One region of the Pseudoalteromonas sp. 5Ae-yellow genome, then DNA from elsewhere that is predicted to be linked to it. Evidence: predicted binding sites of a transcription regulator. Region 1 holds the regulator's gene; the other holds the start of a gene.
What was found. Region 1 encodes ArgR, which controls arginine synthesis, uptake and breakdown. Its sites were predicted from a motif close to ANTGAATANNTATTCANT; they were not measured.
Positions count from the first base shown of each region.

Region 2: H4J63_RS04450 (arginase family protein) is a predicted target of ArgR. The motif match lies at 5,925-5,942, and genes of this name have one in related genera.

Region 1 is NZ_JACGWD010000003.1:61,841-69,578, forward strand. Features, by position in the region: gene H4J63_RS01425 (iron ABC transporter permease) at 1-979, shown strand, start outside; gene H4J63_RS01430 (ABC transporter ATP-binding protein) at 980-2,029, shown strand; gene H4J63_RS01435 (Dyp-type peroxidase) at 2,078-2,977, shown strand; gene argR (transcriptional regulator ArgR) at 2,985-3,452, opposite strand; gene mdh (malate dehydrogenase) at 3,678-4,610, shown strand; gene ispB (octaprenyl diphosphate synthase) at 4,696-5,667, opposite strand; gene rplU (50S ribosomal protein L21) at 6,090-6,401, shown strand; gene rpmA (50S ribosomal protein L27) at 6,418-6,675, shown strand; gene cgtA (Obg family GTPase CgtA) at 6,814-7,738, shown strand, end outside.
Region 2 is NZ_JACGWD010000009.1:56,522-64,259, forward strand. Features, by position in the region: gene H4J63_RS04425 (SDR family oxidoreductase) at 1-433, opposite strand, end outside; gene H4J63_RS04430 (thiol-disulfide oxidoreductase DCC family protein) at 430-828, opposite strand; gene ppc (phosphoenolpyruvate carboxylase) at 949-3,594, shown strand; gene cdd (cytidine deaminase) at 3,750-4,676, shown strand; gene udp (uridine phosphorylase) at 4,775-5,530, opposite strand; gene H4J63_RS04450 (arginase family protein) at 5,985-7,094, shown strand; partial or broken gene H4J63_RS20515 (amino acid ABC transporter substrate-binding protein) at 7,224-7,738, shown strand, end outside.

The DNA.
Region 1 (7,738 bases):
TTTTGCCGTAAGTACATTAACGACTGCCGTATACGATACGTGGTTTGGTTATTACTCACTTACAGCGGCAGCTAAAATATCGGGTGTGATGTTATTACTGTTATTTTTAGCATTAATGGCAGAGCGCTTTAGTCGTCGTAACCAAGCGGTATTTGAGCGCCAATCAAGTGTAAATAGTGAATCTCTCTATGTATTAAAAGGAAAGTCAGCTTGGCTCGCAACGGCATTTTGCAGCTTTATTTTATTTATCGCGTTTGTAATCCCTATTGCAGTACTTATAAATTACGCCATTACCTACTTTGATAAAGCATGGAATGTAGAGTTTTTTAGTTACGCTTGGCAAAGTTTAAAAGTGGCTGGGGTTGTGAGCCTAATAACGATTACGTTGAGTATTTTTGTCGTTTTTTATCAGCGTGTGGCAAAGCAAACGTATCCGCTTATTCCTGGGCGTTTAGCAAGCACAGGATATGCGTTGCCTGGCACAGTACTCGCTATTGCGGTTTTGTTACCACTTACATTATTAGAGAACACCATTAACACAGCGCTCGAGCCGTATAATTTAGATATTGGCTTACTGCTTACAGGTAGCATTCTTACTATTATTATTGCTTATATTGTTAGGTTTTACGCCATTGCACACGGAGCAATTGAGTCGAGTTTTTTACGTATTAGCCCATCACTTGATATGGCAAGCCAATCAATGGGTAAAAGCCAAGGACAAACACTGCGTTTAGTGCACCTACCTTTACTGCGAAGAGGATTGCTTACTGCTGCGTTATTGGTATTTATTGAGTGCATGAAAGAACTGCCGGCTGCGCTATTGCTCAGGCCGTTTAATTTTGAAAGCTTAGCTACTCATGTATTTCAGTATGTGAGTGACGAGCAGTTAGAGCTTGCTTCTATATCGGCATTATTTATTGTTATTGTTGGGTTTATTCCTTTGTATTTTATTAATCGTTCTATGGAGCAGCGTAGTTAAATGAGTAGTTTAATTTTACAAGGCGTGAGCTATCACTATAACGGTACAAAGGTTATTCACGATTTAGATTTAACAGTGGGTAAAGATGAAATTGTTTGTCTACTCGGAGCGAGTGGGTGCGGCAAAACGACCACGTTAAAAGCGATTGCAGGTTTAATTGAAGCTAAGCAAGGGTCTATTTTTATAGACGGTAAATTAGTGAGTGATGAGCAATCGTTTGTCTCGCCTGAGCACCGTAACATCGGCATGATGTTTCAAGACTATGCGTTGTTTCCGCATTTAACGGTGGCAAATAATATTGCATTTGGGCTTAGTAAAATGAGTAAAGCTCAAAAGCAGCAACGCGTTGATGAAATGCTTAAGCTGGTACATTTAATTGGCTGTGCTGACAGGTTTCCACATCAGTTATCGGGTGGCCAACAGCAACGCGTAGCGATTGCTCGTGCATTAGCTTATAAACCTAGTTTATTACTCCTTGATGAGCCTTTTTCAAACATCGACACACAAGTACGCTTTGAATTAATTGCCGATATACGTCGAATTATTAAGGCAACTCAAGTATCTGCTGTGTTTGTTACACATTCAAAAGAAGAGGCGTTTGCGTTTTCAGATACACTGGCCATTATGCATCGCGGTAAAATTGAGCAACAAGGCACGCCTGAGCAGCTTTTTGCAGCTCCATGTTCAAAGGAGGTTGCAGAGTTTCTGGGTCAGGGCATATACTTAAGCGCAGAAGTGTTAACCGCAACTGAATATAAAACACCATTTGGTTTAGTCGAATCTTATGTTGAGAGTAAGCATAATGTAAGTGCAGGGCTTATATATGTGCGCCCTCATCAAATAGAATTAGTGGCAGATAACCAAAGTGACAAATTCAGCAAGCGAGCTACAATCATAAGTCGTCGCTTTATTGGTTCGGCGTATGTTTATTCGCTTGTTATTGATGAACAAGAAATTGAAGTTGCAGCACAATATGGCCAGTCATTTGAAAATAATGATCAGGTTATAATAAAAATAAAACCTCACACGGTGAATTTTTTCGAATCGTAATTAATTTGTTATTCGCTGTGTTTTTATCTGTAAAACTAAGGAATAACAATGGCGCAAGCGCAATCAGGGATTTGTGCTGAAGCAAACTTACACGGTTTGCACTTATTTTTTAATGTGTTTGATGGTCAAGACGAATCACTTCGCGCAAAGTTAAAACAAGTAAGCGCTATAGAAGAAGAGTTTAGCGATCAATTTTCAGAATCAATGCTCTCTTGTATGGTTGCTATTGGTGCGCAATACTGGCCGCATATCCTCCCTGAATACATTCCAAGCGAATTACAGAGCTTTCCCAATATAACCCATAGCGATCACCAAATGAGCGTACAACCGTGCGATTTATTTGTGCAAATTCGCTCTGACCGTGAAGATGTTAACCATTTATTTGCGCTGCAAATTTTAAAATTATTTGCCCCCGATGTTGAGCTGGTGGAGCAAATTCGTAATTTTCGCTTTTTAGATGGTCGTGATTTTAACGGTTTTATTTATGGTGGCGATACAGCTCATGGAAGAAAAAAGCGCGCTACGGCTTTAATTAGCAACCCTGGTAGCTTTGAAGATCAGGGGAGTTATATTCATGTTCAGCGTTATAAACATGATTTAACTATGTGGCAGCATTTATCATTGAGTGAGCAAGAGCAAATAATGGGACGTACGCGTCTTGATAACACGCTAATTACTCCAGCGGTCGAAACCAGCCATGCTTCGCGAAGTGAGCTAAAAGACGAAGACGGACAACCGCTACTATTAAATCAAAGCATGCCTTATGGCGACGTGTATGAGCAGGGAATGTTATCAATTACATGCGCTTGTACGGGCACCGCATTTGAAAAAGTACTTAATAGTCGTTTAGGGGAAGGGGATTGCTACGACCACTGGCTTGATTTTACTCAAGCCGATATGGGCTCTGCTTTCTTTGCGCCTTCAGTCGGGTTTTTAAAACAAATTTAGTTTGCTATTAAACCGTATCAAATAAAATGCGAACACGTTCAAGTGTTACATCTATTTCAGATATTTTAGCAGGAGCGATAAAAATAGTGTCATCGCCGGCAATAGTTCCTAGTACGCCATCTGCTTTACCTAATGAATCTAATAAACGTGCAATAAGCTGAGCAGCACCTGGGCTGGTACGAATGATGATCATCATTTCGTTGTGCATAATGTCGATTACTAATTGGCGTAATGGGCTTTTAGCCGTAGGTACACCCATTTCAGCAGGTAAGCAGTAAACCATTTCTTGCTTGGCATTACGCGTGCGTACAGCGCCAAATTTACTTAACATGCGTGATACTTTACTTTGGCTTATATTGTCAAAGCCTTGATCTTTTAACGCATCAACTATTTCGCCTTGAGATCCAAAATTTTCTTCTTTTAATAGTGATTTAAATGCTTTTACCAGTGCTTCTTGTTTATCTTGTGGTTGCATAGTCTTTATTCGTTTTTGTTATTTATGCTGCAAATTCTACACAAAAATGAATAATTATGCAGCAGTTGTTTAGTTAACTTGCCAGTTTGATGCGTTAAATCACAAAAGTTTACGACTATGGTCGAAAATATACTTGAAATAGACAGGATAAATTTGTTTTTAGTCGCTAATTTCATTATCTTAAGAGCCACAAATGTTTCCTACCTCAAATTACGGAGAATTCCAATGAAAGTTGCTGTATTAGGTGCTGCAGGCGGTATCGGCCAAGCGTTGTCTTTATTATTAAAAACAGGCTTACCAGCTGGCTCTGAATTATCACTTTATGATGTTGCACCAGTAGTACCAGGTGTTGCGGTTGACCTTTCTCACATCCCAACAGATGTTAAAGTTGCAGGCTTTGGCGCAGACGATTTAAATAAAGCGCTTGAAGGTTCTGACATCGTTCTTATCCCAGCGGGTATGCCACGTAAACCAGGTATGGATCGTGCTGATTTATTCAATGTAAATGCTGGCATCATCAAAACTTTAGCAGAAGGCATTGTTGCCAGCTGTCCTAAAGCGTTAGTAGGTATTATTACTAACCCAGTAAATGGCACAGTTCCAATTGTTGCTGAAGTATTCAAAAAAGCAGGTACTTACGACGCTAAACGCGTATTCGGTATTACTACGCTTGACGTTATTCGTTCAGAAGCATTTGTTGCTGAACTTAAAGGCGTAGACGTAGCAACTGTAAAAGTACCAGTAATTGGTGGTCACTCAGGCACAACTATTCTGCCTCTACTTTCTCAAGTTGAAGGTGTTTCTTTCACTGATGAAGAAGTTGCTGCACTTACTCCACGTATCCAAAATGCGGGTACTGAAGTTGTAAATGCTAAAGCAGGCGGTGGTTCAGCTACGCTATCTATGGGTGCTGCTGCAGCTCGTTTTTGTATGTCTTTAGTTAAAGGCCTACAAGGTGAAGAAGTTGTAGATTACGCTTACGTTGCTGTTGAAAATGGCGATGCAGAGTACTTTGCACATCCAGTACGTTTAGGTAAAAACGGTGTAGAAGAAATTCTTTCTTACGGCGAACTAAGCGCATTTGAAACAAAAGCAAAAAATGACATGCTTGAAACTCTGAAAAAAGACATCAAAGAAGGTGTTGATTTCATGGCGTAATAGCCGGTTTAAGCAACAAAAAAGCCTGCATTTGCAGGCTTTTTTATTGCTCAGAATTAATGTCACACTGTGTAACTAGTTAAAACTAGTGGTCGCGGTCAACCGCAATACGGGCAAGGCTTATAAGTGCTTGCTTATAGTCAGACTCAGCTAAAAAGTCTAAACAGGCAATGGCTTTTTCGGCCTCAAGCTCTGCTTTTTGCATTGTAAACTCAAGCGCATTAGTTTGTTTTAGTGCAGTTAAAATTTCTTCTAAATGCTCCATACCATTACTGTGCTCTATTGCATCACGAATGAGCTGTGTTTGCTGCTCGCTACCATGTTGCATAGCATAAATAAGCGGAAGGGTTGGTTTGCCTTCAGCTAAATCATCACCAATGTTTTTACCCAACTGTTCAGCATCTGCATTGTAATCAAGTACGTCATCCACTAACTGAAATGCAGTACCTAAATGCATACCGTACAGGTTTAGTGCATCGAGAGTACTTTGATCTTGCTCAGTAATAATGGCTGCAAGCCCTGTCGCTGCTTCAAACAACTTAGCTGTTTTAGAGTAAATAACCTGCATATAACTGGCTTCGGTCGTATCTGGGTCGTTGCAGTTCATTAATTGCAATACTTCACCTTCAGCAATAATGTTTGTTGCATCGGCAAGTACTTGCATAACCTGCATTTTGCCAAGGCCAACCATAAGCTGAAATGAACGAGTGTAAATAAAGTCACCAACCAATACGCTAGCAGCATTACCAAATTCAGCATTTGCTGTAGGCGTGCCACGTCGTAAGTTTGATTCATCTACAACATCATCATGCAATAGCGTTGCTGTATGAATAAACTCAACAATTGTTGCAAGTGTTATGTGATCTTTACCCTGATAACCGAGCGCTTTGGCTGCTAAAATAGCCAGCATTGGACGAACGCGTTTGCCGCCACTGCTAACTATATATAAACCAAGCTGATTAACTAACGCCACATCTGAGCGCATTTGCGCATGTATAAGTTGATTGACGTCATTCATATCGCTTTCGATTAACGCCTGGATAGCTTTTATATCCATTGATCTCCGAGCCAATTTTTATGTGTGAACGGCGCAGATTGTACAACAAAAAATGCACTAGCTCGATATTTTGTGACGATTGATTGAAAAAACACTATTAAAGTACTTAATTTAGACTGAATTAGCCAAGATAACTGATTAATTGATAATCAATATACAGTTTATGGTGTGCTTAGATATTAAGCTGTGAGGGTCATATTTGAGTACATTAATTTATTTCGACTAAGAGTTAAAAAGCGCTTGGCAAAAGGGCTAATTAATATAAAATGGGGTAAATATTGAATTGCTCTCAAAGCAGCTACTTTTTATTCATTTTAATTACAAAATAGGCTTGCTAGTTATTTCGCGTTAGCGTAAACTTCGCGCCCTATCGAAGAATATTTTAGTTGCGCCGATTTGAGGGTGCACAGACGGAGTTAATTATGTACGCGGTTTTCCAAAGTGGTGGTAAACAGCATCGTGTGACTGAAGGTCAAACGATTCGTCTTGAAAAATTAGACGTTGAAACTGGTGCGGCAGTAGAATTTGATTCAGTACTTTTAGTTGCTGATGGTGAGAAAATCGAGATCGGTGTACCGTTCGTAAACGGTGGCAAGATAACAGCTGAGGTTGTTTCACATGGTCGCGGTGAGAAGATTAAGGTTGTTAAATTTAGACGCCGTAAGCATTCTCGTAAGCAAATGGGCCATCGTCAATGGTTCACTGAAGTTAAAATCACTAGCATTAGCGCTTAATTAGAGGTACTTAGAAATGGCACATAAAAAAGCAGCTGGTAGTACTCGTAACGGTCGCGATTCAGAAAGCAAACGCCTTGGTGTTAAGCGTTTTGGTGGCGAATCAGTTCTAGCGGGTAGCATCATTGTTCGTCAGCGTGGAACTCGTTTCCACCCTGGTACTAACGTAGGTATCGGTAAAGACCACACTATCTTCGCAAAAGCAGATGGTAAAGTTCAGTTTGAACAAAAAGGTCCTTTAAACCGTAAATACGTAACTATCGTAACTGAGTAATCAGTAAGGTAGTTAAAAACCCCGCCTTTGCGGGGTTTTTTGTTTTGTAGTCAGCCAATATATACCCAAGCCTGCATTTGTGTTGGCTTGGGTATATAATAGAGTTATTAAACAAGCCAATCCCTAAAGTGAGTAATCATGAAGTTTGTAGATGAAGTAGAAATTCGCGCAGAAGCTGGAGACGGTGGCAGCGGCATCGTGTCTTTCCGTCGTGAAAAATATGTTCCAGATGGTGGACCAGACGGCGGTGACGGTGGAGACGGTGGTAGTGTTTATCTACAAGCTGATGAAAACTTAAATACCCTAATAGATTATCAGTTTGAGCGTTTCCATAGGGCTGAACGTGGCACTAACGGTCGTAGCCGTAACTGTACAGGCCGAAAAGCCGACGACTTATTTGTTATGGTGCCTGTAGGCACACGCATCATGGATGTTGATACCCAAGAGGGACTTGGCGACTTAACTCAACATGGTCAACGAATTTTGGTTGCAAAAGGTGGTTTCCACGGCTTGGGGAATGCACGTTTTAAATCAAGTACTAACCGAGCACCTCGTCAAAAAACATTGGGCACACCTGGTGAAGTACGTAACTTAAAATTAGAGTTACTATTATTAGCTGATGTAGGCTTACTCGGATTACCTAATGCAGGTAAATCTACGTTTATCCGCAGTGTATCTGCAGCGAGACCAAAAGTAGCTGATTACCCATTCACGACGCTTATTCCTAATTTAGGTGTGGTACGTCCTGAAGCAAATAAATCATTTGTTATAGCCGATATTCCAGGTCTAATTGAAGGTGCATCTGATGGTGCAGGCCTTGGTATTCGCTTCTTGAAGCATTTAGAGCGTTGTCGTGTGTTATTACACATTATTGATGTAATGCCGGTAGATGGTTCAAACCCTGTTGATAATGCATTCTCGATTATTAACGAGCTACACCAATACAGCCCTAAATTAGCTGAAAAGCCACGCTGGTTAGTGTTTAATAAAATAGATTTATTACCAGAAGACGAAGCAAAAGCGCTATGCGAAGCGATTGCAGAAGAACTGGGCGAAACTGAAA
Region 2 (7,738 bases), on a different contig from region 1:
ATTCATTGTCGTTTATGCTACCTACGCGCGCACTCAATGCTGTAATAGTACTCTGCGTTTTGTGGGTTAATAGAGGCAATATGCTCTGTAAACAAAGTAACGGCGTGAGTGTATTAGCATTTAGTAACTCGTTAAAATAATCAGCGTTTAAATCTTCTAACTTTTTTTCGGGCATGTGTTGAGTGTTATGAAGTTTACCATTGAATATAATAACTTGATGTAAATCGGCTTGAGTGTCTTTTAAGTGCTGGGTAAAAATAGCCAAGCTTTGAGCGCTGTAGTCGGTGCTAAAGTATTCAGTGTTTGTAGGGGCGCTGCTGTATTCACTTGAGCTGACACACAGAACCTTAAATTGTGATGCATGGTTATTTAAGTGCTCAACATACGCTTTTGCAATCGCACTACTAGCGCCAAATAAAACAATGGTTTTCATTTACTACCCTTATTTTTTAAACTGCATTGCCCATTAGAACACGTTGTGTTTGGCATTAAAATTTTACTAAGGGAATGTCTGTATTTTGCAAATAACACATATCCACAGTCAGCGAAAAAGCTAATTATTGGCAAGCGAAAAATTTTCAACCAGCCGTGTTTACCCACTATTTTCCATGCCTCGTAAGTTACATCAAGCCCGTAAATCATTTCACCTGATTGTTTTTGAGCTTGTAGGTAAGTCATTGCTTTGTCTCTATCGATATACGAGTAGCGTTCACTAAAGTCGCTCGCGTTAAGATCTTCAAGCGTAATTAGATTTTTAGAGTCTGCGTGTTTTAGTTGCTGCATTTCGGTGCTGCAAAGAGGGCAGTTTCCATCGTAAAAAATGATCATGTAATTTCTTTGTGATTATTTTATATATACTTTTTTACGACAAGACATTGCAAATGGATCTATTAAATATCTCTTCATGATGATATTAATAGTGTCCTACGAAACAAAGGAGAATGAGAAATGAGTGAACAATATGCCGCCTTGCGAGGTAATGTAAATTTACTTGGGCAATTACTAGGACAAACTATTAAGGATGCTCAAGGCCAAGCTATTTTAGATAAAGTAGAAGAAATTCGGGCTTTATCTAAATCATCTCGCAGTGGTAACGAAGACGACAGACAAGCGCTTATAGAAGTTTTACATGCGCTTAGTGACGAAGAGCTTTTACCGGTTGCCCGTTCATTTAATCATTTTTTAAACCTTGCTAATGTAGCAGAGCAATTTCATACCGTTTCGCGTTTTAATGACGTTGGCCTTGGTCAACAAAACCCTCTCACTCAAACATTAAAAACGTTAGCTACAAAAGCAGAACAAGGCCAGCTAGACAGTAATCATTTGGCCGAAACACTCTCAAAACTCCACATAAACTTAGTACTAACTGCTCACCCAACCGAGGTTACGCGCCGTACTATCATCAATAAACATGTTGAACTAAGTGATTGCCTTGCATCATTAGAGCGAAAAGATAACTTAGTGCAAGAGCGTGACAATATTTTAAATCGTATTGAACAGCTGATTAGCCAAGCGTGGCATACCGACGATATTCGTCGCTCTCGTCCAACGCCAGTAGATGAAGCTAAATGGGGCTATGCCGTAATAGAAAATAGCCTTTGGCATGCGGTACCACGTTTTTTACGTGAATTTTCAGCAAATGTTAAAGACCAACTCAGTTTAGAGTTACCAATAGATTACAGCCCAATTGAGTTTACATCTTGGATGGGTGGAGACCGTGATGGTAATCCATTTGTAACATCGCAGGTAACAAAAGAAGTGCTTGATCATGGTCGTTGGATGGCACTTAACTTATACATTCAAGATTTAAAAACGTTGTGCGCTGAACTATCTATGTCAGACGCCAGTGATGAGCTTATTGAGTTGGCAGGTCAAGACTTTGAACCATACAGAGCGGTGATCAAAAAGCTTAAAAACCAAGTTGCAGAGACCGTGGCTAACCTGGGCGCTAAAATTAAAAATAAGCGCAGCGATTCACAAGATTTAATTACTGATATTAATCAGCTTAAACACCCGGTTGAAGTGTGCTATCGATCGTTATTAAAGTGTAATATGAAAGTAGTTGCGGATGGCTTATTACTTGATTTACTGCATCGTATAAATAGCTTTGGTTTGCGTTTAGCTAAACTTGATGTGCGCCAAGATTCGTCTCGCCACGGCGATGTGTTTTCTGAGCTGACGCGTTACTTAGGTTTAGGCGACTATAACCAATGGCAAGAGCAAGACAAACAAGCATTTTTACTTGCAGAGCTTAACTCGCGCAGACCGCTAATTCCAAAACATTGGCAACCAAGCCCAGATGTACAAGAAGTACTTGATACCTTTGATGTGATTGCCAAGCAAGACGAAGCCACATTTGGGTTGTATATTATTTCGATGGCGCGCACAGCGTCAGATATTTTAGCGGTACAACTATTGCTAAAAGAAAGCGGCTGCAGCTTTGATTTACCAGTAGCACCGCTTTTTGAAACACTTGACGATTTAAACGCAGGCAGTGATGTAATTACCACATTGCTTGATAATGTTTGGTATCGCGGGCACATTAAAAACACCCAAAACGTAATGATTGGTTACTCTGATTCAGCTAAAGATGCCGGCATGATGGCAGCAGGTTGGGCGCAGTACGAAGCAATGGATAAACTAGTACAACTTGCTGATGCACGTGGTATTGAGCTTGTTTTATTCCACGGACGTGGTGGCACAGTAGGTCGTGGTGGTGCACCCGCTGCACAAGCACTGCATTCACAACCACCAGGCTCTCTAAAAGGTGGTTTGCGTGTAACCGAGCAAGGCGAGATGATTCGCTTTAAATTTGGTTTACCTGATGTAGCACTGCAAAGCTTAAATATTTACGCAGGCGCAGTTCTGCAAAGTAACTTATTACCGCCACCGGAGCCAAAACCAGAGTGGCGCGAAGTAATGAAGCTAATAAGTGAGGAGTCGTGTGAGCACTACCGTAATGTAGTTCGCCATGATGAAAACTTTGTACCTTACTTTAGAATGGCAACACCTGAACTGGAACTGTCTAAGCTACCGCTTGGCTCTCGCCCTGCAAAACGTAATCCTAATGGCGGTGTTGAAAGCCTGCGTGCTATTCCATGGATTTTTGCTTGGAGCCAAAACCGTTTAATGCTTCCAGCATGGTTAGGTGCATTAACAGGCCTAAAAGCTGCGCTTAATAAGTACGGCGCAGAAACCCTAAACGAAATGAGCTTACAGTGGCCGTTCTTTAGATCTCGCTTAGAAATGCTAGAAATGGTATTTAGTAAAGCCGATTGTTGGTTGAGTGAGCATTATGATAATGCGCTGGTGGAAGATATGTACAAACCACTGGGTGTAACACTTCGTAAAGAGCTTCAAGAAGCCATTAGCTTAGTGCAATCACTTAGCCCACAAAAAAGCTTATTAGCCGAACAGCCTTGGATTAAAGAGTCGATTAGTTTACGTAACCCGTACACCGATCCACTTAACTTACTACAGGTTGAGCTTTTACGCCGTGCTCGCTCACAGGAAAAACATAGCGAAGGTGACATTGATAATGCATTAATGATCACAATGACAGGTATTGCAGCAGGTATGCGCAATACCGGCTAACATTTTGTTATGTATACCAATCAATTATTTTGTTAGGTATACCAATTAAAATTAAAGGGAGCACGCGATGTGCTCCCTTTTTTTGCGTTGAATAGGCTGGTATTTCGCATCCTAAACTTTTAAACTACGTAGCCATTGAATAATTAAAAAATGTTATGGCTTCAGCAACTTTTACTGTACAGCAAGATACAGCACTTACAAATTCGCACATCACATTAAGCGTAGCGCAAACAGCGTCATTACGTAGTCAATTAAAATCACAGCGTGGCATATTAAATTCTAATAATATTAAAGCGTTATGCACGCAACTCAATGTGTCTGATGATGTATTACTACAAGGTTTAGTACCTTTAGCTTCTGAGTATGCCGTTGCGCCAGTGTCAGATTTTCATGTAGGCGCAATTGTTAAAGCACTTGATGAAAAGGGTGAGGTAAACTTTTACTTTGGTGCAAATGTAGAGTTTGATCATCAAGCATTGAGTTTAGTGGTTCATGCAGAGCAATCGGCTATAAATAACGCATGGTTAAACGGCGCTAAAAAAATAGTTAAAATTGCTATTAGCGATGCGCCTTGTGGGTATTGTCGCCAGTTTATGAATGAACTAGCTGATGCGAAAGAGTTTGATATTTTACTTCCTGATCAGCAATTTAAACTTGCTGAATTACTGCCGCATTCATTTGGACCTACCGATTTAGGTAACGAATTTAGCTTATTTAACCCAAAACCACAGCAAGGTAATTTTAGCGCTGAAGACCTTGATGAAACCCTTGCGCGTTTTGCACTTAATGCGTATGTGCCTTACAGCCACAACTTTAGCGCCGTAAAAATAAGCACATTTAGTGATGGTGACTTTTACGGAAGTTACGCCGAAAATGCAGCTTACAGTCCAAGTTTATCGCCACTACAAAGTGCACTAAGTCAGTTCTTTTTAGCTGGGCTTAGCTTTAACGAAAGTACGGTGAAGGGAATAACATTGCTCGAAACAGCGGGTCGTGAAAACCAGTCGCAAGTGGCAAAAGCTGTACTTGCCAGTTTTACGCATTTACCAGCACTTAAAGTAATTAGCGCACCACTTAAATAGTGGCTTGCATACAATAAAGCACAGCCGGAGCTGTGCTTTATTAAAGCGAGCCATTCTATCGAATTAACTCACTGACTGACTGACTGCTATAACCTGTATTAATCAAGTAATACTTTAGCTGCTTCTAATACTACTGCTACAGATTTACGCTCAATTTCACCGTGGTCTACATTTGGTATTTCTTGGCGAGTACGGTTAACAAGTACGCCTGCTACACAGGCAGCTTGTAATCCAAGGGCTGCACACATAGTAAATAATGTTGCCGATTCCATTTCGTAGTTCATCACGCCCAATTTTTGCCACTCTTCGCAGCTACCTTGTAGTGATTTAGGAACGTAACCAGAATGCGTATCGTAACGCTCTTGCCCTGGGTAAAATGTATCGCTTGATGCAGTAATACCAATATGGAAATCGATATTTAAGTTTTTACATGCTTGTACCATAGCTTGTGTTGCATAAAAGTCAGACACAGCAGGGTAGCTAAGAGGAGCAAAATGCTGACTTGCACCGTCTAAACGTACAGACGCTTGGCTAATTAAAATTTCGCCTTCGTTGATATGTGGCTGAATCGCACCTGTTGTACCAATACGTAAAAACTTACGCACGCCAAGTTGTGCTAATTCTTCTACAGCAATCGACGTAGATGGGCCACCAATACCCGTAGAACAAACAACCACAGAATGGCCGTTTAATTGACCTAAGTAAACATGAAACTCGCGAGTTTGAGCAAGGCAGGTTGGGTTGTCTAGGAATTGTGAAATACGTGCTGCACGATCTGGATCGCCCGGTACAATCGCAAGTTTTGCACCTTTAAGATCGTCAATACATAGTCCTAAGTGAAATACCTTTTCCATAGCTAAGCCTTTTATAATAATTTGTTGTCAATCTAGCATGATTGCTAGAAACGTTTATCAAGTACAGGACGATTGTCCGTTTTGTCTTAACTCTTCCAATAAAGCCTTAATAATTTTAAGGGCTAATTTGATTTATTCACCAACTATGAATATTCACTCAAGTACTTATATACGTAGCCTTGTTGCGCTGTTGACATGTTCAAGCAGACATAATAAGTATCACTCAAGCGCGTAACTACGATTAAATGGATGATTACAGATTTTAATTAATATCAAATAAATTCAATGGCTTAAATTTTTAGTGAACACGTAAAAACTAACGTGTTTACTTATATTAAGCACTGACTTATTTAGCAAAGTGGCATTTATTTGAAGTTTAGGCATTTTTAGTGATTTTGCATAACTACTCAAAAGTAATTAGCTACGTACAGAATAAAAACCGAAGGAGTTTATTATGAGCACACAATTTGAAGCATTTAAAAACAAAGTTGAGCACTGTTTGTGCGCACCGGGTGATGGCGTATACACAGTAAATACTGCAAAAGAGCGCAAAGCCGCACTGCGTAATAAACTTTATGGACAAACTGAAAACGTTGATAATTTGTGGCGCGAGTCTTTAAACGAATTACCAAACTCACCACATAAAGCCGTTATGTTAGGTATTAGCTCAGACTGTGGCGGTGGGATATTACGCGGCGCAAACTGGGGGCCGTTGTTTGTGCGCTCAGCATTAATTGATCAGCAACCTCAGTGTCATTCGTTTGATTTAGGTGATGTACGTGTGATCCCACATTTACTTCATGACAAATACCTAAATGATGCAACCATTTCTAATTGCCAAAAAGCCTTATATGGTGATGAAGATAACGACTATTACGTAAGCCCGTTATCAATCACTGAGGATGTGTGCGACAGTTTTTACGCAACGTTTAAAGATAAAGGATTATTTGGTATTGGTGGCGATCACTCAATTAGTTACCCACTTACTAAAGCGTACTTAAAAGCAAAACGTGAGCAAGGTAAGCGCACGGCTATTATTCACTTTGACGCGCATACCGATTTACTTGTTGAGCGCTTAGGCATAGATTTATGCTTTGGCTCTTGGTGTACACATATACTAGAGTTTTTACCGGCGCCGCATCATTTAATACAATTTGGTATTCGCTCAAGTGGTAAGCCTAAAGCGCATTGGGAAAATACTTTTGGTGTTAAACAGCACTGGGCACATGAAATCATTGAACGCGGCGCAGCAGCGGTTGCTGCCGACGCTATTGCACAATTAAAAGCCGATAACGTTGATGAAATATACGTAAGCTTTGATATTGATGCACTTGATGCTGAATTTGCATCCGCCACAGGTACGCCAGAGCATCACGGTTTAACGCCTCAGCATGCGCTTGATATTTTATCAGCCATTGCGGATGAGTTTCCTATTACGGGTGCAGATATGATGGAGATAGCGCCATTTACCGACAGCTCTTTAGTTGGTCAATCAAGCTCAGAAACTACACTTAGAGAAGGCGCTAAAATTTCAGCCTTTTTAATTAGTGCAATGAACAAGTAAGCTGTAGAAGCTATAGATACTAGCACTATCAGCGTATAAGTGTGCATTACATAACTAAAAACTAGCAGTTCATAAAGCCTCAGCTATATTTATTAAATACATATAATGAGTTGGTTGAGGCCTCGCTAGATGAAATTGTTGATCTTTTTATTGTTCATTAGCTGTATTAAAGTTGATGCAGCTGAAATTACAATAGTAACGGAAGTATTTCCGGACTTTCAGTATATTAATGAAGATAACAAACTCGTTGGCCGCTCTGTCGAAAAAGTTCATAAAGCGCTAGAAGGTACAGGTATAAACTACACTATGTTGGCGCATAGTTGGGCCATATCCTACAATGCAGCGCTACGCGATAAAAACACCTGTATATTTTCGATTGTTCGATTACCTAATAGAGAAAGTAAGTTTAACTAGGTAGGCGAACTGGAAAGCTTTGACTCTGCCATTTATGGTCTAAAATCCAGAGGTATAAAGTTAAACACTCTCAATGATGCTAAAAAATACAAAATAGCAGTACTGCGTGATAACTTTAGTCATCATTATTTGCTTGAAAGGGGCTTTAGTGAAAGCAAGCATTTATTACTCATCGATAGCCTAGATAAAATAGATAAACTCATAAGCACTCGTCACCATATACTTGATTT